2 regions of the Proteiniclasticum sp. genome follow, and region 1 is predicted to be linked to the other one. Evidence: a T-box and tRNA genes for the amino acid it is inferred to sense, from the RefSeq annotation. Region 1 holds a T-box; the other holds one or more tRNA genes.

Region 1 (15,051 bases):
CCATCTCCAGTCCTTCTTCGCCATTTGTGGCAAGATGAACCTGATGATTTTCTCTTACGAGATAATCTCTAAGCAGATCTCTCAGTCTTTTTTCATCTTCAACGATAAGGATTTTCTTTTCCATATTTTCACCTTCATATATTACTGATCAGATATAGATCCTGTTCTTGTCATCTTTATCGCCCTTCATGAGAAGGACTTCTTTAACCAGCTCTCTGACAGCTGTATTCATTGCATTGGGTTCGACGCGGGTGAGGCTGATACGGATCACTTTCTTGTCTTCCTGTCTGGTAAATCCCGTGATGTCTCTAAATCGGAATCCTTGCACCTGAAGGCCTTCCAGTAAGGTTTTCAACTTGAAATCCTTAGGAAAATATAGACTCGCGAAAAAACCGGTTTCAGGGAGATGGTAAGGGAAGGGGAATCCCTGCATTGCATTTTTGAAAATCATGATGTTCTGCTTCACCTTATCTCTGAGATTCGCCATATCCTTCATATAATAATCCGATTTCAGATACTTGAGGAGAATCGCCTGATTAAGAAGCGGAGCACCTCCGTTGAGATAGGTGATATTGTAGGAGAGTTTTTTAGCGATATCTACAGGTGCGACCACACACGCTGTACGAAAAGTGGGGCCAACCGTCTTACTGAAACTTCGGATGTATACGGTGCGCTCTGGGGCAAGCGAAAAGAAGGTAGGTCCTTTGGAGAGTTCCAGAAGGTAGTCATCTTCAATGATATAGAAATCATACTCTCTGGAGAGGTTTATGATTTTTTCCATATCCTCTTCTTTGAGATCAGTTCCGAGTGGATTCTGATTTCTGCTCATGGTGTAAAAAAACTGGAATTCACCGCTTTTCGCCTTTGATTCAAAAGCTTCCATATCGATACCGGTTCTGTCACGATTTACGGTATCATACTCCACTTTTTTAATCTCAAGGTAGGAGAGGAGTATATTATAGGTAGGGTCTTCAACGAGAACCTTCTTCTCCAGAAGGTCTGTTCCCAGAAGGAGATCGATTGCACCCTGGGCACCTTCTGTAATGAGCACAGATTCAAGCGGAATGTCGGGGTTGTGGAGATCCATAAGCATATGTTCCCTTAAAAGGTTATATCCCATGGGATAGCTGTAATTCAGAAGACTTCTGTTCTTTTCGTCAAGAATCTGGCTCTGTACTTTTACCAGTGACTCAAGAGGGAGATTTCTGTTGTTGGGCACCCCGGAATAGAAATCGTAGTCATTTGTTCCACGCCTTTTATTGTGATTAATGTAGTATCCGCTTTTAGGTGCAGAAAAGACCAGCGACAGCGATTCAAGCTCATTATACGCTTTAATCACAGTTGAATTGGAACAGCCGAATTTTATGGCAAGTCCACGTATGGAAGGCAGTTTGTCTTTGTAGACATCTTTGTCGATTTCCGTTCTTAAGTAATCCATGATCTCTGTGTATTTATAATTCATCTTCATCACCTTTTGTACCATATCAGTTTTCTCCTATTATAGCATCATTAGCGGTTGTATTTCCACAGGTGTTCGGTGATGTTGTTATCCATTCAGTACAATTATGTGTTATATTAGGATATATTGAATTATAGATTCAAAGTATGTCACTATTGTGACATACAGTCATATAAAGGAAGGAGCACGATTCTCATTGAAATTTTATGAAATGCTCGTCAAACACTACGATGACGTTTTCCCCATGAGCAGTGAAGTCTACGAATTTATACGCGAAGACCTGAAACCTGGAGATAAAGTTCTGGATGTTGCCTGCGGTACAGGTACCTATACCATACCATTACAGAAAGAGGGCGTTCTTGCATGCGGTCTGGATCTTGAAGAAACCATGATTGAAAAGGCTGTTGCAAAAGCTCAGGATGAGGGTGTAACAGGTGATTTTGTCGTATCGAATATGCTGAACATCGACCTTGTCAGTGAAGGCGATCTGAGAAGGATCTACATCATCGGAAACTCACTTGTCCATCTAAAATCCATGGACGAGGTGAGGTCATTTCTCAGCGATGCTTATGACCTCTTGAATGACGAGGGAGATCTGATCATACAGATCATAAGTTATGATCGAATACTGGATATGGGAATTGATCACCTGCCGACCATAGAAATTCCAGGTAAAGGAATAACCTTCGAGCGGAACTACAATTATGATGTTTCCTCCAGTACAATTGAATTTGCCTCAAGACTGAATGTGCTGAGCGAATCAAAAGAATCTTCTGTCTATCTTCTGCCCATACGCAAGAATGATCTGATGAAAGAACTGGAGAATGTGGGTTACAAAGAAATCTCTGTCTATGGCAATTTCAAAAAAGAGCCTTTCACAGAGAATTCCGTTCCGCTCATTATAAAAGCCAAGAAAAATATCTGATTAAAGTGGAGACTGACATGATAGATTTTAAACAGACCTTACTGAATAATGGAATATCTCTGGTCACAGTGAAAAAGCCCGGTGAACTTTTTTCGCTGAATCTGGCCGTAAAAGTCGGTTCACTGGCAGAATCCCAGAAAGAAAAGGGAATCTGCCATTTTATCGAGCATATGCTTTTTAAGGGTACAGATTTCGATGACAACGTATCCCTCAATAACAGAATTGAACGACTGGGTGGAGACTTCAATGCCTATACGGATTATATTTCCACCGTCTTTTCGATATCCGCTCTGACTGAAGAACTGGATAACGGCATGAGTATTCTTCGTGATATGTTGATCTTCCCCAAATTTTCAGGTGACGACCTTGAAAAAGAAAAGGGCGTCATCCTGTCTGAATTAAGAGCCTCACTGGATGATGCAGAAGAAATCACTCATAAGAATCTCTATTTCAATGCTTATGCCAGCAGTCCGCTGAAATATGACGTGATTGGGAATGAAAAAACCATAGCCTGCTTTACGTCTGATATGCTTCGAGATTTTCATAGGAAATATTATCTTCCAAACCATACCATTCTTGTCCTTGTAAGTGATCTGGAACATGATGAAGCGATACAGAAAGTGGACAAGGTATTCGGGACATGGAAGAAAGAGACTGATAAACCGATTGAACTCGTATTTGAAAAGAACATCCCGGGAAAGCACACCTCTTATAAAGACATGGAACAGTCTTCACTGGGTATTCTCTACACCTTCAGTATGACCGAAAAAGAGAAGCTTCCTCTGAGGATTCTCAATTATAAGCTTGGTGTGAGCGGAAACTCCATACTCTTTCGGGAGCTGAGAGAAAACAGAGGACTGGCCTATGATATCTATTCCGATCTGGATCTCACGGAGAACATCCAGAATTTCCTCATCTATACTCAGGTTCCCGATGAGAGCCTTGATGAAGCGGAAGATGTGATTCTCGGCATCCTTAATGAAGTGAAAGAAGGCAAGTATTTCCGGACCGATGATCTGGTCATCATGAAGAAAGTCCTGAAAACAAGTATCTTCGGCACTCTGGACAATATCCATGACCTATCCGCCTTCATCCTGGATGAGATGCTGAATCATGAAAAACCTGCAATGTTTGAAAAAGATATCGAAAAGCTGAACGAGGTCACACTGGATGACATCATTTCTGTCAGCCGTAAAGTTTTTACGGGTCCGACCATATACCGGTTAAGGGGGGTAAGCGATGAAGACGATCACCCAGATCAGTGAAAATAAAAAGAATCCGGACAGAGTGAGTATTTTTGCCGATGATGAATTTCTTCTTTCCTGTCATAAGGAGCTGGTCTATAAAAAGTCTTTGAAGAAAGGGGACAAAGTGGATCCGGAGCTTCTTTTGGAACTTGCAAAGGAAGATGAATACATCAAGGCAAAAGATGTTGCACTGAGACATATTGAACTAAGCATCAAAACCGTGAAGCAGGTGGAAGATAAGCTTAGGGACAAAGAGTATTCTGAAGAAACCATAGAGAGAGTCATCGCATTTCTTCATGAATACAGACTGCTTGATGATTTAAAATATGCCCAGACATTCCTGAAAGAAAAGCTGAGATCAAGAGGCATCAAAAAAGCCAGATTTGAACTTCAGGCAAAAGGAATCAGCAAGGAAAACATAGAACTGGCAATGGAGTCCGTATCCACTTCCAGTGTTGAAGAAGATGCCTGTCTGAAGATTGCGCAGAAGAAATACGATCAGCTGAAAAAGAGAGAGCAGGATGAGTACAAGCTTAAAAATAAGCTTTATACATTCCTGGCAGGAAAGGGTTTTGAGTACGATCTCATCAGTTCCACACTGAGAAAAATAATGGAAAGTGATGAATAAGAAGATGATGACGTGGTTTTTGAAAAATCACGTCATCATCTTCTTAATAATATCTAAAATATATTCACGAAAATGGTAATCCGTCAGAACTTGGACTATGATATAAATTAACAAACATTTAACGTAATATTGTCTGTTTGCGTTTAAAATATTTATTACGTCCCTTTATTTAAAAAAATCAAATGATATAATTGTTTGTATATTGTTAATATGCAATAGTCAAGATGGGAGAAAAGAGATATGCTGGACAAAATCTATTTGGGTCTCGATGTGGGATCTACTACAGTAAAAGCAGTAATTATCGATAAAAACAGAAAAATCATCTACAGTACTTATGAACGTCACTTTTCTGATATTCGCAGCACTGTTGTCAGTGTCATGGAGAAGATTCATGATACTTTCGGAAACCGGGAGATCCATGTAGCCGTAACAGGCTCTGGAGGTCTCTCTGTTTCGTCATGGCTTGACATTCAGTTCATACAGGAAGTGATCGCTTCAACCAAAGCTGTGGAAGCATATATCCCTGAAACTGAAGTGGCTATTGAGCTTGGTGGAGAAGACGCAAAAATCACTTATTTTGATGGCTCCATCGAACAGAGAATGAACGGAACATGTGCCGGAGGAACCGGAGCTTTCATCGACCAGATGGCTTCGCTTCTCAAAACCGACGCTACTGGACTGAATAAGCTGGCACAGGACGCTCAGTACATCTATCCCATAGCTGCAAGGTGCGGTGTTTTTGCAAAAACAGATATACAGCCTCTCATCAATGAAGGCGCAAAAAAAGAGGACATCAGCGCATCGATTTTTCAGGCTGTGGTCAATCAGACCATATCAGGACTTGCCTGTGGAAGACCCATCAAGGGTAAGATCGGATTCCTTGGTGGTCCCCTTCATTTTCTTCCTGAATTAAGAAGAAGATTCATCGAAACACTTGAACTGACAGAAGATGAAATCATCGTCCCTGACCACGCAGAGCTATATGTAGCCATGGGTGCAGCTTTATCATCCTATGAAAACTACCCTCATCAGCTGGAAGTGCTTATGAACAGAGCAGGACGACTGAAGGATGTATTCAGCAGAGAAGTCAACAGACTCGATCCTTTATTCGCCACTGATGACGATTATCATGAGTTTAAGGACAGACACAGTAAAGCTGTGGCACCTAGAGGGTCTCTGGAAGATTACAAAGGTAGAGCATATCTCGGCATCGATTCTGGATCCACGACATCTAAAATCGTACTTGTGGATGAGGATCTCAATATCCTGTATTCCTATTACGGAAGCAATCAGGGTGAACCGCTTAAACTCATCACAAAAATACTCAGTGAACTTCTGGAGAGGCTTCCAGAAGGAGTGGAAATCGCACAAAGCACCGTTACAGGTTATGGTGAAGGGCTGATTCAGGCTGCTTTGGGGATAGACATCGGAGAGATTGAAACCATTGCGCACTACGAAGCGGCTAACTACTTTCTGGAGGGTGTTGATTTTATTCTGGATATCGGCGGGCAGGACATGAAATGTCTGAGAATCAAAGATGGAGCCATCGATTCCATTATGCTTAATGAAGCCTGCTCATCGGGTTGCGGTTCTTTCATCGAAAGTTTTGCCGAATCGCTGGGTTATGGTGTGAAGCAGTTTGCAGAAGCCGCAGTATCAGCAAGACAGCCGGTTGATCTCGGTTCAAGATGTACAGTATTTATGAATTCAAGAGTAAAACAGGCCCAGAAAGAGGGCGCTTCGCTTGCAGAAATCAGCTCGGGGCTGTCCTATTCAGTCATCAAAAATGCACTTTTCAAGGTCATCAAGATAAGAGACCCCAAGGAAATGGGGAAGAAGATCATCGTTCAGGGGGGAACCTTCTATAATGACAGCGTACTTCGTGCCTTTGAGCTGATCTCGGAAAGAGAGGCTGTTAGACCGGACATCGCTGGACTTATGGGTGCTTTTGGCGCGGCAAAGATTGCAAGGGACAGATATGAAGGTCAGAAGTCTTCACTTCTTTCTCTTGAGATGATCAGAACGCTCACACCAAAAACCGAGATGAGAAGGTGCAGTCTCTGTACCAATAACTGCCCACTGACCATCAATATCTTCAAGGATGGTGCAGAGGAGTACATCACAGGAAACCGTTGTGAAAGACCACTGAAGCTGACCAGAAAAGAAGTGATTCCAAACCTTTATGACTATAAATACAAGAGAACATTCCAATATAAAAATACAGTCACTGAAGAGAAATGCCGTGGGACAATCGGAATTCCAAGGGTGCTGAACCAATTTGAGAATTATCCTTTCTGGTTCACATTCTTCAATCAGCTTGACTTTAAAGTCCTCTTGTCACCAAGATCGTCCAAGAACCTTTATGAGAAGGGAATGAACAGCATCCCCTCAGAATCGGTCTGTTATCCAGGAAAACTCGTGCACGGACATATCGAGTACCTGGCCTCAAAGGAAGTGGATATGATCTTCTATCCCTGCATTCCTTATGAGGAAAAAGAAGACCCAAATGCCAACAATCACTATAACTGTCCTGTGGTCACCTCATATCCTGAAGTCATCAAAAACAATATGGATGTCCTTCATCTGAATAAAGTCAGATTCGTCAATCCTTTTCTGAATATATTCGACCGGAAGAACCTTCATAAAAAACTTTATGAGGTGATGAGCAGACACTGGAAGGTGTCCTTCGCTGAGGTGAAGTATGCTGTTGAGGCTGCCTTTGCGGAAGCAGACAGATATAAGGCGGATATCCGCGCCAAGGGCGAAGAAACACTTAAATATCTTGAGATGACCGGTAGAAAAGGGATTGTTCTTGCAGGAAGGCCATATCACATCGATCCTGAAATCCATCACGGCATCCCGAATCTCATTACTGAATATGGCATGGCTGTTCTCACAGAGGATTCAGTCGCTCATCTGGGTATCGTGGAAAGACCGCTTCGTGTCATCGATCAGTGGACCTACCACAACAGGCTTTACCGGGCAGCGGCTTTCGTTGCAACAAAGGATAATCTTGAGCTTGTTCAGCTGAACAGTTTCGGCTGCGGCCTGGATGCTGTAACCTCAGATCAGGTCGAGGAAATACTGCGCTCTAAAAACAAGATCTTTACACTTTTAAAGATAGATGAAGGAAACAATCTCGGTGCAGCAAGAATCCGTGTGCGTTCACTTAAAGCCACCATGGAAGAAAGGGCACGTCATAATATCGTGATCAGAGAAACACCGATAGAATATACGAGACCGATATTCACAAAAGAAATGAAGAAAACCCACACTCTTCTATGCCCACAGATGTCACCGATCCATTTCAGGTTCCTGGAAGCTGCACTAAGATACTCCGGTTATCATGTAGTGATTTTACCGGACACAGACTTTAAAGCGGTTGACGAAGGTCTGAAATACGTCAACAACGATGCCTGCTATCCATCGATCCTTGTAGTCGGTCAGGTCATCAAAGCACTGAAAAGCGGGGAATATGATCCCGAAAGTACATCATGCCTCATTACTCAGACCGGAGGCGGCTGCAGAGCGACAAATTATGTGGGCTTCCTGAGAAAAGCGCTGAAAGAATCAGGATTCTCACAGGTTCCGGTTGTTCCGCTGTCTGTTCAGGGATTTGAAAAGCATCCAGGTATGCAGCTTGATCTTAAGACCTTGAGCAGCGCCCTTCAGGCGATCATCTACGGTGACCTTCTTATGAGGGTTCTTTACCGGGTAAGGCCATACGAAGCCATCAAAGGCTCTGCCAACGAATTATATGAATCACTCAGTGAGAAGATCATCAGGGATATGGAACATCCGAATGTGAAGACTTTCAATGAAAATATGAGACTCATTGTCAAGCGATTTGATGAACTTGAAATAAGAGAAGTGGAAAAACCGAAAATCGGGCTGGTCGGAGAGATTCTCGTGAAGTTCCACCCCACAGCCAACAATTCTGTTGTCAGTGTCATCGAGGAAAACGGGTGTGAAGCGGTTATGCCTGATCTGACCGACTTCCTTCTATATTGTGCCTATAATAATGTGGCTAAAAGAGAGTATTCCAGTGGGGGACTCAAGCAGGCACTAAGCAGTAAGGCAGTCATCGAAGTCATCGAAATGCACAGAAAAGTCATGCGAGATGCTCTTTCAAAATCAAAGAGATTTCAGCCGCCTTCAAGAATCGAGCACCTTGCAGAAATCACAAAAGATGTGGTTCAGCTGGGAAATCAGACCGGAGAAGGATGGTTCCTTACAGGAGAAATGCTGGAGCTTATTGAAGAGGGTGTGGAAAACATCATCTGTATGCAGCCTTTTGCCTGCCTGCCGAATCATATCACCGGTAAAGGTGTGATCAAGAAACTCCGTGAAGACAACAAGAATGTCAATATCACTGCCATCGACTATGATCCTGGTGCAAGTGAAGTCAATCAGCTGAACAGAATCAAACTGATGATTTCCATCGCATTCAGAAACCTCGAGAAAAATCAGGATCTTTCTGCAAAGGAAAATACCTTGACAATCATGAATAGACAGATATAATAGAAATATATTTGAAAAGGCGCTGAAAAAGAGGAGTATCCATGAGGAAGTGTAAGAGAAGAGAACCCGTCGGCTGTAAGGTTTTCTCACTAAGATCCATGGAGAAGGTAGCTTTTGAGCTTCCAGGCTGAACTGATAGTAAGTCTGGACGGTTTATCCAAATCGTTAAATGATGAGAGCCCATGTATGTGGGAATAAAGGTGGTACCGCGAGTCTTCGTCCTTTTAGGATGAAGGCTCTTTTTTTATTTCTCTGATTCAAAGGCTGATCCTGTCTTTCTGATACTTTAAATATGTACATTGATCCATAAGGAGGAAAAATCATGGAAAAGAAAAATCTGGAAACAACTTACAGTCCGAAGGATTTCGAAAAAAGAATCTACGAAAACTGGTTAAATAAGGGCTATTTCACCCCGAAGGTGGATAAGGACAAGAAACCATACACCATCGTCATGCCCCCACCAAACATCACTGGAAAGCTCCACATGGGTCATGCCCTAGATCTTACACTTCAGGATATGCTCATAAGATTCAAAAGAATGCAGGGGTACGAGGCACTATGGCTTCCCGGGGAAGATCATGCTTCCATAGCAACAGAAGTCAGAGTAGAAAATGAACTGCTGAAGCAGGGACTGGTCAAGAAAGAGATGGGCAGAGAAGCATTCCTTGAAAAAGTCTATGAGTGGTCCGAAGAATATCGTGAAAAGATCAGAGACCAGATCAAAAAAATGGGTTCTTCCTGTGACTTCACAAGAGAAGCGTTTACCATGGATGAAAATCTGAGTCGTGCGGTAAGAGAAGTTTTCGTCAAGCTTTATCATGACGGGCTGATCTATCGTGGAAACAGAATCACCAACTGGTGTCCGAAATGTGAGACTGCACTCTCCGATGCGGAAATTGAGTACGTCGAACATAACGGAAATTTCTGGCATTTCAGATATCCTTTGAGTGACGGTTCAGGCTATCTTGTCATCGCGACAACGAGACCGGAAACCATGCTTGGAGATACTGCTGTTGCTGTACATCCTGAGGATGAAAGATTCAGGCACCTGGTCGGAAAGACCCTTGATCTTCCGCTTATGGATCGTGTTATTCCTATCGTTGCAGACGATTATGTGGACCGCGAATTCGGTACAGGCTGTGTAAAGATCACACCTGCCCATGACCCCAACGATTTCCATGTAGGTGAAAGACACCATCTGGAAGCGATACGCGTCCTGGACGATAAAGGTATCATCAATGAGTTCGGTGGAAAGTATCAGGGAATGGACAGATATGAGGCTAGAAAAGCGATTGTCAGCGACATGGAAAAACTGGGTCTGCTGGAGAAAATCGAGCCTCATACCCACAATGTCAATACCCATGACCGATGCGGAACAGTTATTGAGCCGATTATCTCAAGGCAGTGGTACGTGGAAATGAAACCTCTTGCAGGACCGGCTATCGATGCAGTACGGAGCGGAAAAACAAATTTCGTGCCAGAAAGATTTGAGAAAACCTATTTCCACTGGCTGGAGAATATTCAGGACTGGTGCATATCAAGGCAGCTCTGGTGGGGTCATAGAATACCTGTATGGTACTGTGACGACTGTCAGGAGGTCATCGTATCCAATGATACGCCACACAGCTGTACAAAGTGCGGTAGTACGAATCTGAGAGAAGAGGAAGATGTGCTGGATACATGGTTCAGCTCAGCATTATGGCCGTTTTCCACTCTGGGATGGCCAAATGAAACTGAAGACCTCAAGTACTTCTATCCTACATCAACTCTTGTAACCGGATATGATATCATACCGTTCTGGGTTATGAGAATGATGTTCTCCGGACTCTACAACATGGGCGAGATACCGTTTGATACAGTATTCATCCATGGTATCGTAAGAGATGCACAAGGCCGAAAGATGAGCAAATCCCTTGGTAACGGTGTGGATCCTCTGGAAACCATAGACATTTACGGTGCAGATGCCTTAAGATTCATGCTCATCACAGGAAATGCTCCTGGAAGCGACATCAGGTTCTACCCCGAAAGAGTGGAAGCGTCCAGAAATTTCGCGAACAAGCTTTGGAATGCTTCCCGTTTCGTACTCATGAACATCGATGATCAGGTCATCGAAGAGTATAAAGACAGCAGAAACTTCTCTCTGGCTGACAGATGGATTCTTTCCAAGTTAAATAATCTCATTGAAGAGGTTACAGAAAACTTCGAGAAGTTTGAACTGGGTATTGCACTGGCTAAGGTTTACGACTTTATCTGGAATGAACTCTGCGACTGGTACATCGAGCTCATCAAACCAGTATTCTATAATGGTACAGATGAAGAAAAAGGCATCAGTTATCGTGTGATCCGAGAAGTGCTCATCAAATCACTCAAGCTGCTGCATCCCACTATGCCGTTCATCACAGAAGAAATCTACACCTTCCTGAATGATGAAGAAACCATCATGACAGCATCATGGCCAGTAGCGGAAAAAGAAAATATCGATGCAAAGATTGAAGACACCATGAGTGGCGTTATCGAAGCCATCAAGAGCATAAGAAATCTCAGACAGGAAATGAATGTGCCGAACAAGAGAAAGTCCACACTCTATATCCTTCCCAATGAAGGAAAAGAAGAAGCCTTTGTCTCTTCAGAAGATTACCTCATAAAGCTCGCCTATGCGGAGGATGTTGTGATTCTTAAGGAAGACAATACCGATGAAAACAATGTCTCACTGGTGACATCTACGGCTAGAATCTACATTCCGCTTCTTGATCTCATCGACAGAGACAAGGAACTGGAAAGGCTCGGCAAAGAAAAGACAAAACTGGAATCTGAAATCGAACGTGTAAACAAAAAACTTGGAAATGAGAAATTCCTGGCCAACGCCAAGGAAGAAGTCATCCAGGAAGAGAAAGCAAAAGCCGCCAAATATCAGGCTATGCTTGATGCTGTAGACGAAAGAATTCAGACTTTGAAATAGTCAGTCATAATCATAAACCATGGATATCTTTTTTAGATATTCATGGTTTTTTGCTTATATAAAAAATATTACTCTCTATTCACAGTTCATTCATGCCTCGAGAAACACTTATAGGATAAAATATTAATAATCAGCAGATAAGGAGATTTTAGATGGAAATATTTACAAAGGATCTTACCGTCATCTCTCTTGAAACGTCATCCAAAGAAGAAACCATAAAAGTTCTGTCTGCTCTCCTTTATGAGAATAATCGAATTACTTCCATAGAAACGTTCTATGAGGAAGTGATGCGTAGGGAGGATGAGTATACGACCGGATTCGGAGAAGGTTTTGCAATTCCTCACGGCAAAACGGATGCTGTAATTCATCCTTCACTGGTTGCGGCAAAATGCCAGAGTCCACTTGAATGGGGTGCCATGGATGGAAATCCTGTCACATTCATTTTTCTCATAGCAGTACCTGATGAAGCAGAGGGGGCGACACATCTCAAAATGATTTCGATCCTTGCGGAAAATCTCATGGATGAAAAGGTCAAGGAAAACCTGAAAAGAATAGATAGTGAGGAAGAACTGTATCACTATGTAAAGACTCTGATTGGAGGAAAGATAATATGAAAATCGTTGCAGTTACGGCATGCCCTACAGGTGTTGCACATACCTACATGGCTAAGGCGGCACTTGAAAAAGGTGCGAAGAAAAGAGGTCATGAAATCAAGGTGGAAACTCAAGGAGCCATGGGCATCGAGAACGAGATCACGGAAAAGGATCTTGATGAATGTGACCTCGTCATCCTCGCCATCGAGACGGCAATCAATAAAATGGAAAGATTCAAGGGCAGAAAAGTGATGAAAATCACAATCGCCCAGGCCATCGGAAAATCTGACGAAGTATTGGCCAAAGCTGAAACCGCACTGAAAAGCGATATCTAAAATAGTAACTGGAGGAGGATCACATTGAAAAGCACATTTCTAGATCTGAAACGAGCACTTATGACTGGTGTTTCCTATATGCTGCCGTTTATCGTAGGAGCAGGTATGCTCATCGCCCTTGGCACTGTTTTAGGACAGTTCGGATTGAGTACAGGACCCATGGTTAACCTTGGTTACGGACTGTTTGCATTTATTCCTCATATCGTCGGTGCTTATGTGGCCTTCGGCATTGCAGACCGACCTGGAATCGCTCCTGGATTTGCAGGAGGATACATAGCTGCTCAGATCGGCGCCGGATTTCTGGGTGGTATCCTTGCCGGATTCATAGCCGGCTACATCGTCAATCTATTAAAGAAAATCCCGGTACATGAATACATCTATGCCCTCAAACCCATGCTCATCATACCGCTTCTTGGTATTGCATTCACAGCACTCCTGATGACATTTGTGGGACAGCCCATCGCATGGCTGCAGACAACCCTTGATGCCTGGCTTGTCAATGTCAGCGGAACCAACGCCGTCCTACTTGGTGCTGTGATTGGTGCCATGATGGCCTTCGATATGGGCGGACCTCTCGGCAAGATTGCCCTGACATTTGTCGTGGGAGCGTATTCTCAGGGTATCTACGGACCAAATGCCGCAGCATTTCCGGGTATTATGACCGCACCCGTTTCTGTAGCGATCGCTGCCATGATCTTCCCGAAGAAGTTCAATTCAGTGGAAAAGAAAAATGCCCCTGCAACTCTTGTGACGGGACTTTTCGGAATTTCAGAAGGTGCCATACCTTATGCCATGGCAAACCCCTTAAGGACCATTCCGGCCTTTATGGTTGGCGCAGCTGTAGGTGGGGGAATGATGATGGCTCTGGATCTGGAAACGAAAATGTTCAGCGGTCTTGTTGCGTTGCCGTTTACCGACAGGTGGTTTCTTTTCGCCCTGAGTATACTGGTGGGCGTTCTTGTCAGTGTAGGGCTTCTGTATATCCTGAAGAAAGAACCGACACCGGAGGAAGAGGATGAGATCTCCGACATACTGGATATTATGTAATTGAAGAACCGGAAGCTGGGTTTATCTCAGCTTCTTTTTTTCTTGATATTATCACAAGTCAAAGTATAATGAAGCTATTGAAAAGGATTAAAAACGGGTAAGGTGAATACAATTGAATTATCAGGAAACTTTAGAAAAACTTCATAGTATCCCTCGAAGAAAGAAAGAAGAGAATCTTGACCGGATGACAAGACTTCTGTCTCTGCTATCCAATCCTCATCAGGGATTGAAGTTCATTCATGTTGCAGGAACAAACGGAAAAGGATCGATTTCAAGAATGCTTGAAGAAATTCTTTATGAAAGCGGATATAAAACCGGTCTCTTCACATCACCTTATATTGTCGATTTTCGCGAGAGAATTCAGATCAATAACGTGATGATTTCAGAACAGGACGTATGTCTCTATTTTGAAAAGGTTATGGACGTCTCCCATGTCCTTGAAGAAGAGAAAATGGGTATCCCTTCAGAATTTGAAGTGGTCACGGCAATGTCGTTTATGTATTTCAAAGATAAGGGAGTTGACATTGCGATCATAGAAGTAGGCATCGGTGGACTATATGATGCAACAAATGTAATCATGCCTGTTCTTTCTGTCATCACCTCAATCAATTACGATCACATGAATATCCTTGGCAGTACGCTTGAGTCCATTGCCTTCCATAAAGCCGGAATCATGAAAGGAAATCCTGTGGTTTCTTCCTCTCAGCAGCCTGAAGTGAGAAAGGTTCTGAGAGACAAGGCGAAGGAGATTTCTTCCAACCTGACTTTTTCCAGCAGCAGGGAAATCAAATTCCTGAGACTAGAAGGAACATTCCAGGTCGTTCAGTACCATCTGAATGGACACGAGCCCATTATCGTAAAACTCTCACTGCTTGGCATACACCAGATGCTGAATGCTGGTGTTGTTCTCTATTCGGCATTTGAACTCATCAGGCAGGGATACACTGCCATAACGGAAGAACATATCAGAAGAGCTCTTGTGAAAGTTCAATGGCCAGGTAGAATGGAGGTCGTAAGTGAAGAGCCTCTCATCGTCATAGATGGGGCCCATAACCTTGACGGCGCAATCAATCTCAAGGAATCTATGGCTTTCTATTTCAGAAACCGGAAAATCATCCTCTTACTCGGCATGCTTCGTGATAAGGATGTCGATTCCGTTTCCAAAGTCATGTCCATGGACGCAAAGAAAGTGATTCTTGTTACACCGGATGATTTCAGAGCCCTGAATGCAGAAGATCTTTACCGGCTTCTTGAACCTCAGCGTAATATGGAAACAGCAGCTTCCTTTAAGGCTGCAGCGGAAAAAGCGCTTGATGCATATCAGGTGGGGGATGTGA
Region 2 (15,051 bases), on a different contig from region 1:
ACTGTCTCCTTAAGTTTCATCTACAGTGATTATTATACTACAGCAAACGGGAAATTATGGAAACAGCAGATGAGAAAAGGACCGGTTAAGGTCCTTGATATCCTGTGATCTTTGAAATCTGAAGATTTATCAGTTACTGATCTTTACTCATCTTTCATCATTTCAGTCTGCCAAAAGCTTTCAGAAGGAGCAGATTTTTCAGAGTAAGGTCTGCTCTCCACCAGTTTCTTGAAATATGGAATTCTTCCTCAAAATCGGACCAGGTCCAGTTGATTTCCCAGTATCCGCTGGGATGAAGGGTCTTTTCCAGAAGATCCAGCTCAACTTCAAGCAGCTTTTTCTGTGTTTTCATGAGCGGATGATCCGGGTCCTTAATGAAGGCGGAAGGTCTGCAGGTATAGTCTTTCCAGTTTTCCGGATTCTTTTCAATTTCTTCATCTTCCAGCTCATTCAGCCTTTCTTCATCCAGATAGGGTCTTATGGCTTCCAGACAGATTAGATCATGCATGCTGGGTTCATGAGTCTCGAAAAATTCCGTTTTCATCTTTTCCATCTCGTTCAGTGCCATCATATAAAGGTCAGAATCATAGTCTCCAAAGTCCAGAATAAAGCGAAGCAGTGACGCCGTAGGATTGAACTTTGTGACTGTACCCGCATCTTCTGCACTCCACCATGGTGCATGTGGATAGTGATTGTTCTCGGGAATGGAAAAAAGCCATTTATCCTCATTTTTGCCGTGACCGGATTCCAGATATCTAAGCATATCCTTAATCATGGGATGCTTCCTGTCCTGATGAGCCACTTCTCTCAGGATTTCGGCTGCAGTGTTTGTGGTGATCGGTGTTGATCCTGGATTCCATGAATCCGGTTCCAGAGCATGACCGAATCCTCCGTCTTCATTCTGATAAAATGAGAGTGCATCGATGACACGATCCTTGGAACCCTCTTCAAAATGATATGCCCATCTGGCAAGATCAATGGGTCGTGCATTTCGGTGCATCCAGCTTCTTACGGACTTGAAGTCATTATTCTCCACTTTATTCACTTCCTTTATGCAGTGGGCATCAGTATCTGAAATACTTGTCTTTGAACCAGGAGTCATAGAAAACAGCAACATTGTTGTCCTTAACTTTTTCAATGGTAAGCCCCAGGAGTTCTTCCCATGCTATGGGAACAAAATTTCCAGAGTATTCTGGTTCGAGTATCTCATCCTTGAATTTCAGAGATTTTTCCCTGATCTCCCAGTTTTCTCGTGGATAAATCACAATGAGGTGACTGTTTTTATCCAGATGAGCAATGCTCCTCATAAATCTGTAGTTGTCCATAAAAAACGCTTCCGTTCTGTATTCTTCTTTAAGAAGATCAGAGCCTTTAAGCATGGGTTCATAGACCTCTCTGTAGCGCTCTGCATACCCTTCATCCACAGCTCTTCCATAGCATCCGTTGGTATAATTCGTCTTGATGTACACTTCCTTACCAGATTTCAGCTTCAGATAGAGATCAAAGCAGGTCCTTCGCCCTTCGGTATTCTCTTTTTCCGATTTTTTATCGAAAACGATATGTTTTTCATCGTAGATGATTTCATCATCGATACCTGCGAGACCTAGAAATACATCCAGCTCCTGATGCTTGATCAGAGGATAGAAGAAATTCACTGCCATGACCTGGGATGAATTGAGATGATGGGAAAATCTGTTCCAGTTGATGGTGGAAAGAAATTTGGAACTGATCAGTTTTTCAGAAACTTCCGGTGAGAAATTCATCTCATAATATTTCTCAGGCAGAATATGATCATACTTTCTGCCTTTATACTCCACACTTTCACTTAGTCTCAGAAACTTCTCCTTGTAGCTTTTCAGATGATTCATCACCTTGGTCCTGAAGTCTCTGCAGTCAAGAAATACACTTTCATATGCCCAGGTGAGACTGATGGATGCCATTTCCGGTCCTGGAAAGTTATCCTGAGCAAGGAAGATAAATGAGCTGTCCTTATGGAATTCCAGTTCCAGATTGCCCGGATCAGCCATATTCATGATTGCTCTGATCACAGCCGCTTCTTCAAGTTTATCCAGATTTCTCAGCTGACTCAGATTTTTCACCGCAACAAGGAGAGACTCATCCTTTCTCTTGTCCACTTCCCTGATCATTTCTGGCGTCAGTGTTTTACCATCAAGGAGCAGAAAAGCTCTATCCATCCTGCTGCTGATCTCTTCAAGCTCTTCCAGAATCTGCTTTTCATCTTCAGATACACGGATTACGAGAATCTTCTTGTTTCCCAGATAAGTGGTCACGAAGTGCTCGAGCATCATCTTCTCCTTAAGCATTTTGGTATGGTCGTCCATTACACTTTTTTCACTTAACATCAGTACTTTCTCCATCGGATCCGATCCCCCTGTTCATCGTATCAAGTAAACCATTACAACTTAAATCCATTTTATCGCAATTTACGGAAAAAAAGTCAAAAGTCTGATAAATTTTTAGAAAATACACTAAATATAAGGATGTATCTTTCATCCATTAGAAAAGGAGAGGATTTCTCCTCTCCCTGTGTTAGATTAATATATGTGAGATTAATAAAGGGGTCTGTCCGGATCGAACGGATCGGTTTCATCCACCGATTTATTTCTGTCTGATTTCTCCGGATCTACTCTATCTTTCAGATCTCTTTCATTATAAACTGGATCGAAATCATCCTCTGTCACAGGAATATTGTCCTTGGTCCTGTAGAGGACATCCTCATCGGTATGGCCAGGAGGTGTCCTGTCGGGATCAAACGGATCCTTTCTGTCTGTTCTGATGTCTCTATCTAAATCTCTTCTGAGATCATCTTCCACCTTCCTGTCATTGAATACAGGATCGGTTTCATCATCGTCTGGATTTCTGACCATATGATGTGGAGGATCGATCACTTCATCCTCAGTATAGGTTCCTGGTGTGATGATTTCATCATCGATTATAGGGTCCTCATAAGTACCTGGATTTGTCGGTCTGTTTCCATACTCTTCTGCCACATACATACCTGGTGTATCAGGTTCTTCATTATGTGCGGATAGGATGGTATAGGTTCCCGGTGTTTCAATATCGTCTATGAAGAGATCAGGTGCTCGGTAGCTGCCCGGATTGTCCATATGGTTCCTGATGTGTTCATCAAGACCGATGAATACCAGAAATCTTCCTTCTCTGAATCCTTCATTATAGATTCTTGCTTTCTCTTCCGGAATGCCATAGTGTGAAAGTGAGCTCACGAAATTGTGGACACCCTCACCATGGTATACACTTCCAACCTGCAGACTTCCCGGTGTGATGACATCGCTATAACCCTTGATGGAATTGTAGTCATAAGGATCATGGGTAACGACTGTGATTTCATGAGGATCAAGCCCCATATCTTTCAGGTCATTTATTGCCAGAATAGCTTCTTCCTCTGTTCTAAATGTTCCAACCAGCTTTTTCACAAGATAACACTCCTTTTATATTTGATATTGATAATTGTTATCTTATACTATAGCGCTAATATGAATACATTCTTTTACGTTTTGATGAAATGATAGTGAAACATGTATGACAGATGTTCATATTTCTTTGGGCTTCATAGGTTATGAATTTCTTTTTCAATCAGGAGCATCTTTTCTTTAAGGTCGATACCTCCTGCGAAACCCACAAGTTTTCCGTTCCTTCCGATTACCCTGTGACACGGCACAATCACCGGAATGGGATTACGATTGTTCGCCATCCCAACAGCTCTTGAGGCATTGGGGTTCCCGATGGCCTCTGCAATGTCTTTATAGGATCTTGTCTCTCCTCTGGGAATCTCAAGAAGCGCTTTCCACACTTTATTCTGAAATTCAGTTCCTTGAAGCGTCAGAGGCAGATCATAAGTATCCCTTTCTCCTTTATAGAATGCATTGATCTGTCTTTCCGCCTCAGCGATAAGTTCTGTCTTTCGTTCTTCAATTCCCATTACTTTGACTTCCCCAAAGTGAATATGCGATATACTGTTATCTGTATCAATGATGGTCAAGGGACCAATCACCGTGTTTATGACATTAATCCATCTCATCTTTTTATCCTCCATTCTTTTCTAGTTACAATATAATCTATTCTCTCCTGATTTTCAAAAAATATTGTGCGAGAGGAGTTTCGGGTTCAGCCTTAATACATAATTCTATATAAAATAAAAAATCTGAACCGTTTCCGATTCAGATTACTTATGGTGGGAAGAACAGGACTCGAACCTGCGACTTCCACCTTGTCGAGGTGGCACTCTCCCAGCTGAGTTATCCTCCCATAAGTGCAGTTTTTTGACTGCCTATTCATTATAACAAAGAACTTCATTTATGAACAGAGTTTCTTTGAATTTTAGAGTGAGAAATTGAAGGTTTTTTCTAAACGACTACGCTCTCTTAATTCCAGCATCCGATCGTCTGCTTCTATGTAGAATCCGTCACTTTAGCCCTCATCTATCCAGATTTAGAGAATCATCCCTGCAGAGTCCACAGCCGATTACTTAAAATGGATGTATCTAAAGTAAAGGTTCTCATCTTCTTCACCGATAGGAGTATAAGTCAACTGCCAAATGACCGGATATAAGTCCAGGCATTTGGCAGATCTCTCTTTGCTATTTCTTCTTCGCTTTTCTTCTATAGGTTCTTCTTTGGGGCTGAATAGGCTGTACAGGCTCTTCTATAACCTCTTTCCCTTCTCCCTTAAGTGAAACCCACATGGATGTACCATCTTTACCTTTAGTATTGAAGTCAAGGAAATCAAACTTCTTAAGGAACTTGGAAAGCTTTGTGTCCCCATAGTTTCTGACATCAAAGTCAGGATATCTTTTCACGAGTCTGTTTCCGATTTCACCCATATTCATACTTTGAGCTTCCACTTCATTCATCATCTTGTGCACTGTAGCCTTGATGACTTCGATATCTGTCATGCTCTTCTGATCATCTGTCTTTTCGGTTTTAACAGGTTTTTTCCCATTGCCGTTAGGCACTGCTTCAGGTATACCTTTTTTCGATTCCTGACGGACAGTCTTTTCAGAATTATCCTCGTGGGCATTCTTCTCATCCGACTCAAGGAGTACATCCAGATATTTGAACTGATTACAGGCAGCAATGAAAGGCTTTGGGGTCTTCTTTTCACCCATTCCCACAACAAGCATTCCGGATTCTCTTAATCTGGAAGAGAGCTTTGTAAAATCGCTGTCGCTTGATACAATGCAGAAACCTTCAACATTAGCCGAATAGAGGATGTCCATGGCATCAATGATCATGGCTGAGTCTGTCGCATTCTTACCTACGGTATAACTGTACTGCTGTACAGGTGTAATTGAATTTTCAAGAAGAATCTCTTTCCAGGATGCAGTGCCTGGTGATGTCCAGTCACCATAGATTCTTTTATAGGTTGAAACGCCATAATTGGAGACTTCATCCAGGATGTATTTTATGTATTTTGCGGAGACATTGTCCGCATCGATCAATACAGCAAATCGTTTTTCCTCTACCATTTGTTTCCTCCAAGTCAAGTTATTATTATCTTTATCATAACACGAAAACGATTATAACTAAGAGTATTTTATTTGCGCGGATAAATAATCTGGCTCAGAAAAGGTTTTCTTGTATATATTTATCTCCGTTTTAACAAAAAGTTTATATTTTAGGATATAATTTAGATGGATAAATAAGAAAATCAAGAAATCCTCATAGATTTATAAGAATTGGGGACTATAATATCTGAATGTAGACTATAGACATGAAGAGAGGAGGCATCTAAAATGGAATCTTACATCTATCTTGTTTTTACTAAAACAGGCACATGGTTATCAAGGGTCATCGCTACCTTTTCGGACATGAAGTATGTTCACGCATCCATCAGTTTCGATGACAGCTTCACAAAAATGTATTCCTTCGGTCGTACGAATCCTGACAATCCTTTTTCGGGCGGATTTGTTGAAGAAGACTTAAAAGGAGGCGTATACCAGAAGTATACTGAAGCCCGCTGCCTGATTTATAAGGTTAAAGTAACAAAGCTGCAGTATGATTCCCTCAAGAAGGAACTGGCAAAGTTTCAGAATGAGGCTGATAAATATCACTACAATCTGATCGGACTGGTGGGTGCGAAATTTGGTATTCCTTTAAAAAGAAAGCACCACTATTTCTGTTCTCAGTTTGTCTCAGAACTTCTGATCAACTGTAGGATCTATGATATGGATAAAGAACCTGAAATTATCTCTCCCAGCGATCTCTACAGCATCGATAATCTGGAACTGCTTTACGAAGGTTATGCTTCAATGTATGCAGGAGAAATCGATCTTGAAATATCAGAAAATCTGAAGACACCGGCAATAATTTAATTTTAATTTTTAATTTTACAGAATTATGATCATACAGAGATTTGAGATTATATGTGAAAGCCTCATGTTTACAGAAACATGAGGCTTTTTTATATGCTTTTATTTCAATACTATAATTTGACGATCCAGTCATGGGTATCTTCGATCTTACCCCACTGAATACCTGTAAGGCCGTCATAAAGTTTCTGTGTGACTTCACCGATCTTACTTCCTGTGGCTTCATAGGTCTCATCCTTATAGGTCAGCCAGCCGACTGGACTTACAACTGCTGCTGTTCCTGTTCCCCATGCTTCTTCAAGCTTTCCTGCTTTAGCCGCTTCAACAAGTTCATCAACGCTGATGAGTCTTTCCTCAACTTCGTATCCCCATGATTTCAGAAGTTCAATGCTTGACTTTCTTGTCACGCCTGGAAGTACTGAACCGTTAAGTGAAGGCGTAACAATCTTTCCGTCGATTTTGAACATGATGTTCATCGCACCGACTTCTTCGATATACTTTCTTTCTACGCCATCAAGCCAGAGAACCTGTGAATAGCCCTTCTTGCCTGCCTTAACTGAAGCTCTGATGGAAGCTGCATAGTTACCGCCGCATTTTGCAAATCCGGTACCGCCGCGCACAGCTCTGACATCTTCGTCCTCGATCATGATTCTGATCGGGTTGATTCCTTCCGGATAGTAGCTGCCCACCGGACAGGTAAGAATGCAGAACAGGTAGTTATCTGATGCGTGTACCCCAAGACCCACATCTGTTGCGATCATGAATGGTCTGATATAAAGTGAAGTTCCTTCTTCTTTCGGCACCCACTCTTTCTCCACTTCTACAAGCTTTCTCAGCGCTTCCATGAACATATCTTCATCTACAGCAGGCATACTTACTCTTTCACCTGATGCAGCCATTCTTCTGATGTTTTCATAAGGTCTGAAGAACTGAATATCCCCACTCTCTGTTCTATATGCTTTCATTCCTTCGAATATTTCCTGAGCATAATGAAATACCATGGCACCCATATCCATCGGAATAGGCTCATGCGGAACGATTCTGGCATCATGCCATCCATCCTTGCTGTTATAGTTCATCAGGAACATATGGTCAGTGAAAGTCTTTCCGAATTTAACTTTCTTCATATCCTGCGGTTTTTCCAGCAGTTCTTTTCTCAGTTCGATTTTAATGTCTTGTATCACAAACAACACCCCTTTTTTCTGGTTCTAATGACTTCATTATACCCGATATAATCTGATGTTCAACGTTTACACTACATTCCTCAGACTCATGAAAACTGCAGGAATTCAATAAAACAGAAGTTTTCTTGACTGATTCACAATGATATTTCTTGTCAGGTGACAGATTTTAATCCATTTCCTTGAAGGAGTGCCTATTTACTATACTTTTTAATTACTGAACAAGAACTGTTTTCATTGGTAAAAAATTAACCATCTGCAAATCTCTTATTATATCTGCATTGATGATAAACCCAGTTTAAAACAGAAGAAGCCTCCTCATTTAAACTCATGAGGAGGTCTCTGAATGCTGTCAAATAATACTGGTCTGCCTTTGATTCTGCTAATCAGTATACGATCTTTTTGTTTGATGAGAAAAAGAGATACCCTTCTGCCATGATAAAGAGAAGAATACAAACAGCTGCTGCTGCAATGACTGTAAAATACTCTCCATTAAATCCTTCGTCACTGAGATGCTTGATTAGTATCCCTGCGTACGCCCAGATGGGTACAAGGCCGTAAGCCATATCTTTCATGGAGAACATGGTCGCGATGGCTATGGCGGCACCTACAGCCAGTATGATGACTGTCCAGATGACTTCTGAGATGCCGAAGCCATTCCATCCGATATCTACCAGTAGTGCTGTCACATTTGCGATGGTCGCAACTGTAATCCATCCAAAGTAAATACTGAAAGGCAGTCTGACGAACAGTTTTTCTCGCCCGCTTAAAGTCGCATTTCTTGTCGAAAGATTAATGAGAATCAGACAGATGAGTATAACGAGCATAATAAACACGGATAACAGGATCTGTCCATAATGCCAGGTTAAAATCCATACTGCATTTGCTATGGAAGAGACCGAGAAGAGAAGACCGATTTTTGTGAGAAGGTTACCGTTTCCTTCTCCCTTATCACTTTTAAGTATGCCGAACTGATACAGTACGTACAGTGCAAGAAGAAAGTAGATGACTCCCCATATGCTGAAAGTGATTCCGGCTGGAGCAAACAGATTAGGATATAAGTCAGATACGTCTCCCGTGCTGATATTGTTTATTGGAAGAATATTGGCCAGAGCATTCATAATAATCATGATTGCATAGGTGACTGCGACTAAAACCTTGACTGCAAAGGATGGTGTTTTTTCATTCATATTCATTTCTCCTTCTGTTTTATTCATTCGATCAAATACGAAGTACTTATACTATATTAAGCATACTATAAAATTAGAGCCAGATGATGAACATCCGGCTCCATTTATGATTATTTAACAAATAGTTCGAGAATATGACAAACCTGAGCATCCTAGATGCTTCTTCAATCAAAGTAGTTCCCTGCATTACAGGGTTGGAATGACTTTGTTTACGAATAACTCTACAAGCTCTGGATCGAACTGGGTACCTGCACAGGCTTTCAGTTCCTTTATTGCCTCATCTTTTCCGATCGATTCTTTGTAGTTTCTTTTGCCGATCATGGTTTCATACGCATCAGTTACTGCAATGATTCTTGCCAGAAGCGGAATCTGTTTTTCTTTGAGATTTCTCGGGTATCCTAAGCCGTTCCACCATTCGTGATGGCTGAGCACAATCTCTGCAAGATGCTTATAATCATCCACTTCTTTTAGAAGCTGATAGCCGATCTCCGAATGTTTCCTGATCTGGTTCATCTCTTTGTCTGACAGTTTCTCCTGTTTCTGGAGAACATCCTTGGACACCATCACTTTACCGATATCATGAAGACTGGCTGCAAGCCTGATGTCCTCGATTTCCTTTGCAGAAAGGTTTATTGCATTAGCTAGAGCTTCCGAGTATCTTGCAACGTTCCTGTTGTGCTGGCAGATGTCGCCATGCTTTCGGTTAAGCTTGTTGATCAGCTTATCTATAGTCTTCTTCTTCACAGTCTTTCCGTATCTAAGCTTGTTGCGGTACATGTTGTTGTCTGCTTCAGTAAATACGTCTTCGAACTGCTCTTCAGCGCTTCTCATAACCGAATAACCGATAGCAAGAGATACCGACAATGAATCGATGTTGGTCTTTGATGCCAGGGATACGATTCTGTCTTTAAGTGCCTTTGCCTGGGCTCTGTCGCTGTTTGGCAGGATTAGCACGAATTCGTCACCCCCTGTTCTGCATACGATATCTCCGTTTCTCGTGACTTCTCTGCAGATTTTCGCAACTGCTTTCAATAGAGCATCTCCGGCTGTATGTCCGAAAGCATCATTTGTAAGCTTTAGTCCGTTAACATCCACCACCATAATGGTCAGCGGATAACTAAGGTCGTTATTTAAGTTTGTGAGTGCCTCATCGAGGTATCTTCTGTTGTTGAGACCTGTCAGCGCATCTCTGAAGCTGAGATCTTCAATGTTCTTCATTTCTTCTCGCCTTTTTGTGATGTCCTTGAACATGACAACGGCTCCGATGATATCATTTTCACTGCCTGTTATCGGTGCTGCACTTAGCTCGATAAATATCTTCCTGTTATCCTTCGTACTGAGTAGACAGTCTTCAGTAATTTCTATGGTTTTATTCTGAGCAATGCTCTTTAATGCTACATTCTGAAGCTGATTTCCGCTTCCGTCTACATTATTGAAGACATCTTCAATTCTCTTGTCCGTTGCTTCATCCTGTGTCCAGCCCGTCATGGATTCTGCCATGCTGTTCATGATGACAACTTTTCCTTCTGCGTCGGTTGAAATCACGGCATCTGCAGCAGAATGTATGGTATTTTTGAACAGATCCTTTTCAATAAGGAAATAGCTCTCCAGCTGCTTACGCTCAGTAATGTCTCGTACAAAACAGATGAGTTTCATTTCACTGGGTGCTAAAGTGGATACCGAAATCTCCACATCATAAAAAGTTCCATCTCTTCTTCTGTGTCTTGTTTCAAAAAGTTCGGAACCTGTTTTAAAGATTCTGTTTACTCTGGCCATAGTCGAGACTTTATCATTATCTACTGTATGTTCATTGATATTCATGCCTATGAGATCATCTCTAGTATAGCCTGACATTCTGCAGTAAGCCTCATTGACATCTATAATATTGAGTTCTTCATCCATCGCAAAATAACCGTCTCTTGTTGTTTCAAGTACGGTTCTCAGGTAAAGCTCTCTTTCTTTACTTTCCTCTTCTGCAAGCATTTCCTTTGTGATGTCTCTCTGATTCCCGAAGATTCCCATGAGAAGGCCATCGTGATCATAGAGACAGGTATAGTCTCCTGAAACATAAAGGAACTCGCCGTTTGCGCGTTGCTTCTTTGTGACTGTATTAAGATGACTTCTGTCTAATAACTCCATCCAGTCCTTAAAACCATCATGCATATCGCAGAAAAATGCTGCAGGTGTTTCACTTGCAGTAATTTCCTCTTCAGACTTACCATATAACGAGGTCATAGCTGGATTGATTCTATTCATTTTTAGATTTTCGTAAATCTGTTTAAGAGTGTTCTTTTTGTCTATACTGTCGTCCCATATCACAGGAGTGTCCAGCATAAGAAAGAACTTGGCACTAAGAGACTGTGTGAAGTAGATATTCAGCCACATCTCATTTTCAGCCAGTTTTTCTTCAGCGAGTTTTCTTTCCGTTATGTCACGACTGATTCCCAAAAATCCGATCAGTTTATTATCAGGTCCCCAGTAAGGTGTCTTCAGGGTTTCTATAAAACTGTTCGTTCCGTCTGATTTTCTGACCCACTCTTCATTCTTTCTAGGTGTAAGATCATTAAGAATCTGCTTATCTTTAGAAGTAAACATATCAGCAACTTCTTTAGGATACAGATCATAGTCATCTCTTCCAAGAATCTTTCCCTTAGGAAGATTCAATAATGCTGCAAAGTTACTGTTGCATCCTCTATAAACACCGTGGATGTCTTTGAAAAACACTAGGTCGTAAATCGAATCCAGAAAACGGTTGATTGGACTATCCTGATCTTCCAGACCAAGTAGCATATTGCCGTCATAGCTGTATTCCCTGACGTATTCTGTCTGATCCTGCAGTGAATGTATAGGAACCTTCAGGTTATAGGGTTCATCGACATAAGCTGAGAGTTTCATAAACTCTGTAGTGCCAATTGGTTGTCCATATTCGTCTTTTAAAATGGAAATTGTTCCGGATAATATGATCTCATCGCCATTCTTCTTTATGTAAGTCAAGTCCTGATGACCTGGCTCTATACCTTCTATAACCATGTTAATTATCTTAACATAAGCTGGGTGTGACCTTTTGCTTAATACAGTCCATATATTTTTGATCAGGATTTCTTCATCAGAATAACCCAGAGTATCCCTCCAGGTCTGATTTGTGTATAGAAATTCACCTTTAACATCAATGGATTGAATTATGGAGCTCGAAAAGTCCATAATACTGTTCCATAAATTATCCATACTGAAATTTGACTTTTCCATTCCCCAACCCCCAAAAATAAGTCCGTACTACTAATCTGATAACAGACAAAAGATTATAGTTGCATCATTAAATAATTATAGTTTTTTGGAACACTGATTTCAACTGTACTTTTAACAAATATAGTCATGATAATGCAGTTGATCTCAAACTAAAACAAATTTGCTATATGATCCACTCTAGATATGCCGGCGTTTCACTTCGAGGAATCACAATTTCCGTTTCTTCATCAATTCTCTTTCTTTCTCTTCTTGACGCTATTAGGTCTATGTAAGCTGCTATCTCTTCCCATTGTTCAGCTTGCTCATTCGCATAAATATTTCTCTATCCTTGACATCAATACTACCGTCTCAACATGGGTTGGGGCAAAAGTATGATATTAATACGCAAAAAGGAGGGGTTTTGCGTATTAGTACCCCCCCTTAGCCCCCCCTGATAAGTAAATTATTCTTCTTTAATATTTGTTTTTATAGTTACCTTTGCATTATTTGTTCCAGAATTGTTACCATCACTTCCTCCACCAATACTACTAGTTATTACTGGTATATCATCTCCAAATACTTCTTTTAAACTCTTGAAATTAAAATGATTTCCCCCTTTTGGCAGATTAATCTCATTTTTAGATATTATTACACCATTAAAAGTTCCATCACCTGAATATTCAACTCTCCCATTAGGAGCAATTAAAGCACCTGTAAATCCATTACCACCTCTTAAAATTATATCTCCTTTACTAACAATAACAACTTGTCCTGTTACATTCTGCCAATTAGTGTTTTTATAATTGTTTACTAACATTTTAGCATTATGTGGTATTACCCCTGTTTCATTACCTTTAATTACATATCCATTACTACTATACCAACTATCTTCCTTTAAACTAAAATCAACCATTGGTATTTCAAAGCTATCTACACCATCTACTTTTATACATTTATTCAATAAGGAGTTGTTATAATTTGCTGGTGCTATTAATTTGCCAGTATAATATATATTTTTATCAATTTGTGGAGTCCAACCTAATTCCAAATCACCATCTACATATACATCTCCGTGAATTTTAGCATCCTTTAGTCTAAATTTGCCCTTTACTCTAATATCACCATATACATCCCTAGTGCCATTCCAAAAATCTAAATCTCCATTTACATATATATTTCCTGGCTTATCTTTGCTACCAAAAGATGCAGAACCTCCATCCATCTTTACAGGACCGTTAAAATACATATTTGTTATATTTAGTGCTGAACCTCCATTTAAATTATGTTCCTCTAAGCCATCCATAACTATACTTCCCGAAACAGCATTTACTGATGAACCTTTAAAGATAAATTTCTTTGAATAGAATAATAGGCTATCAATTATTTCATTATTTTCTTGTTTAGTCCAACCTATTGATATTGTTGTGCTAACCTTTCTTTTGCTGTTTCCAATTTCCCCTATAGATTCTATTCTATAATCTCTGGTATCTTCATCCGTACTAACATGACTTACAGTAATAAAAGCCTTTGGTTGCTGTCCATTATTTTCTTCAAAACTATCAAGAGTATCTATATTTTTTGTAAAATTATTTTCAATATTTTGAAAGAATTCTGAGTTAGTTTTGTACTTACTACCATTTTTCTCTACCTCTGTATTAATTTTATCGACCATATAATTTGCCCCAGCTTCCGCAATATAATAAGAACTCTGACTTCTACTATCTACTTTTGCCATTTTAAAATTAGATGTTGTAACTCCTATAATTGCAAATCCCAAAATTGACATTAGTGCTAGACATAAAATCGTTATTATAAAAGCGAAGCCTTTTTGTTCTTTCGATATTTTCTTTAAAATAATACTCCTCCCCCTATCGTATATTAATAATTGACGAAAGTTTATAATTTTCACCCTTACTATTTTTTATAACTATTTCTATGTTTATAGTTTTATCAACTTTATTTATGTTTAATTCATCAATTCCTTCCATAACTTTCTTAGCTTCTTTAAATAATACTCTATCCTCTAATTTATACATCTTTGAATCCATAGATAAATTGCCATCAACGACCTCAACTGTATCAGCTTTCCTTATCGCCCTAGTTAAATAATCCATCGTAGCCCTTGCATCTGAAATTATATTTGCTTTTTCATTTTGAATGTCAAAATTCTTAAATGAAAATATAATAGGTGAATAAATCATTGATAAAACTATGCCTAGTAATGCCAAAACTATCACTAACTCAATTAAAGTAAATCCTCTTTTATTCTTCACTTAAAATTCCCCTTCCCTTCCAGGAATACAATGACTCATACTGTACTTCTAATTGATTCATATCTTTATATATCTTTACAACCACTTTTATTAAATTACCTTCTTCAGTAAATTTAATATTCAAATATTTATTATCACTATACTCATATCCAAATTCATTATCTGATATTTTACTATATCCTTCACCGACTAATTCATCTCCTAATTTTTCATAAGAAATATCCTGACTTAAACCATAAGCTAATTCCATAGCATCTTTACCAAGATATGTAGAGTCAAGAGTTGTCTCCGATTTACTATTGGTCTTTGCTGACATCACAAAAAGTGGCATAAATGAAACGGCTATCAAGCCAATTATTGCTATTGAAAGTATAAGTTCTATGAGTGTTAGTCCAGCTCTGTTTTTTTTGATATTCTGCACCTCAATCCACCCCTTAAATTAATATGTATATAAAGATACTACTTAAATATATGTTAGGAATTAATTGGAATATTTGCTTTTATTCTATTATATAGCATTGAACTTGAATTCGGCAAGTGAATTTAAAAAAAGTTTTCGCTTGCCATTTTTATTTTCATTATGAATAAAATTGCATTTGGTATGATATTTTAGACCGTCAGGTCTGTTTTTGAGTATACTTAACAAACCCAAATAATATTTGGATTTTTAAGGTAATTTATTTTTTTATTTTACTAAAAATGTTTACTTAATCATATGATAGATATTCTCAAATTAAATTATGAACAAACATAGCTTAATCAACTGAATTATCTTCACTTGATCCTGATCACCAGCCTCACTACCTAGACTTGCTGCATCTTACACTAATCTC

The links. The T-box of region 1 lies ahead of RTX25_RS09270 (valine--tRNA ligase). A T-box ahead of a tRNA ligase gene usually reads a tRNA of that ligase, here a tRNA-Val.
Positions count from the first base shown of each region.
Region 2: it encodes a tRNA-Val, which carries the amino acid that the T-box ahead of RTX25_RS09270 (valine--tRNA ligase) is inferred to sense. The anticodon was not compared.

Region 1 is NZ_DAMBTF010000014.1:37,841-52,891, reverse strand. Features, by position in the region: gene RTX25_RS09300 (response regulator transcription factor) at 1-124, opposite strand, end outside; gene RTX25_RS09295 (PLP-dependent aminotransferase family protein) at 149-1,462, opposite strand; gene RTX25_RS09290 (class I SAM-dependent methyltransferase) at 1,656-2,384, shown strand; gene RTX25_RS09285 (pitrilysin family protein) at 2,402-3,649, shown strand; gene recX (recombination regulator RecX) at 3,624-4,259, shown strand; gene RTX25_RS09275 (acyl-CoA dehydratase activase-related protein) at 4,500-8,780, shown strand; T-box leader at 8,794-9,007, shown strand; gene RTX25_RS09270 (valine--tRNA ligase) at 9,103-11,739, shown strand; gene RTX25_RS09265 (PTS sugar transporter subunit IIA) at 11,892-12,353, shown strand; gene RTX25_RS09260 (PTS fructose transporter subunit IIB) at 12,350-12,667, shown strand; gene RTX25_RS09255 (PTS fructose transporter subunit IIC) at 12,692-13,714, shown strand; gene RTX25_RS09250 (folylpolyglutamate synthase/dihydrofolate synthase family protein) at 13,827-15,051, shown strand, end outside.
Region 2 is NZ_DAMBTF010000008.1:13,990-29,040, forward strand. Features, by position in the region: gene RTX25_RS06020 (hypothetical protein) at 158-1,036, opposite strand; gene RTX25_RS06025 (PGN_0703 family putative restriction endonuclease) at 1,065-2,378, opposite strand; gene RTX25_RS06030 (general stress protein) at 2,571-3,455, opposite strand; gene RTX25_RS06035 (methylated-DNA--[protein]-cysteine S-methyltransferase) at 3,590-4,060, opposite strand; tRNA gene RTX25_RS06040 (tRNA-Val) at 4,212-4,287, opposite strand; gene RTX25_RS06045 (NYN domain-containing protein) at 4,619-5,506, opposite strand; gene RTX25_RS06050 (hypothetical protein) at 5,774-6,352, shown strand; gene RTX25_RS06055 (branched-chain amino acid aminotransferase) at 6,463-7,530, opposite strand; gene RTX25_RS06060 (tryptophan-rich sensory protein) at 7,917-8,720, opposite strand; gene RTX25_RS06065 (PAS domain S-box protein) at 8,907-11,966, opposite strand; gene RTX25_RS06070 (AlwI family type II restriction endonuclease) at 12,130-12,282, opposite strand; gene RTX25_RS06075 (pilus assembly PilX N-terminal domain-containing protein) at 12,409-13,854, opposite strand; gene RTX25_RS06080 (prepilin-type N-terminal cleavage/methylation domain-containing protein) at 13,814-14,218, opposite strand; gene RTX25_RS06085 (type II secretion system protein) at 14,208-14,639, opposite strand.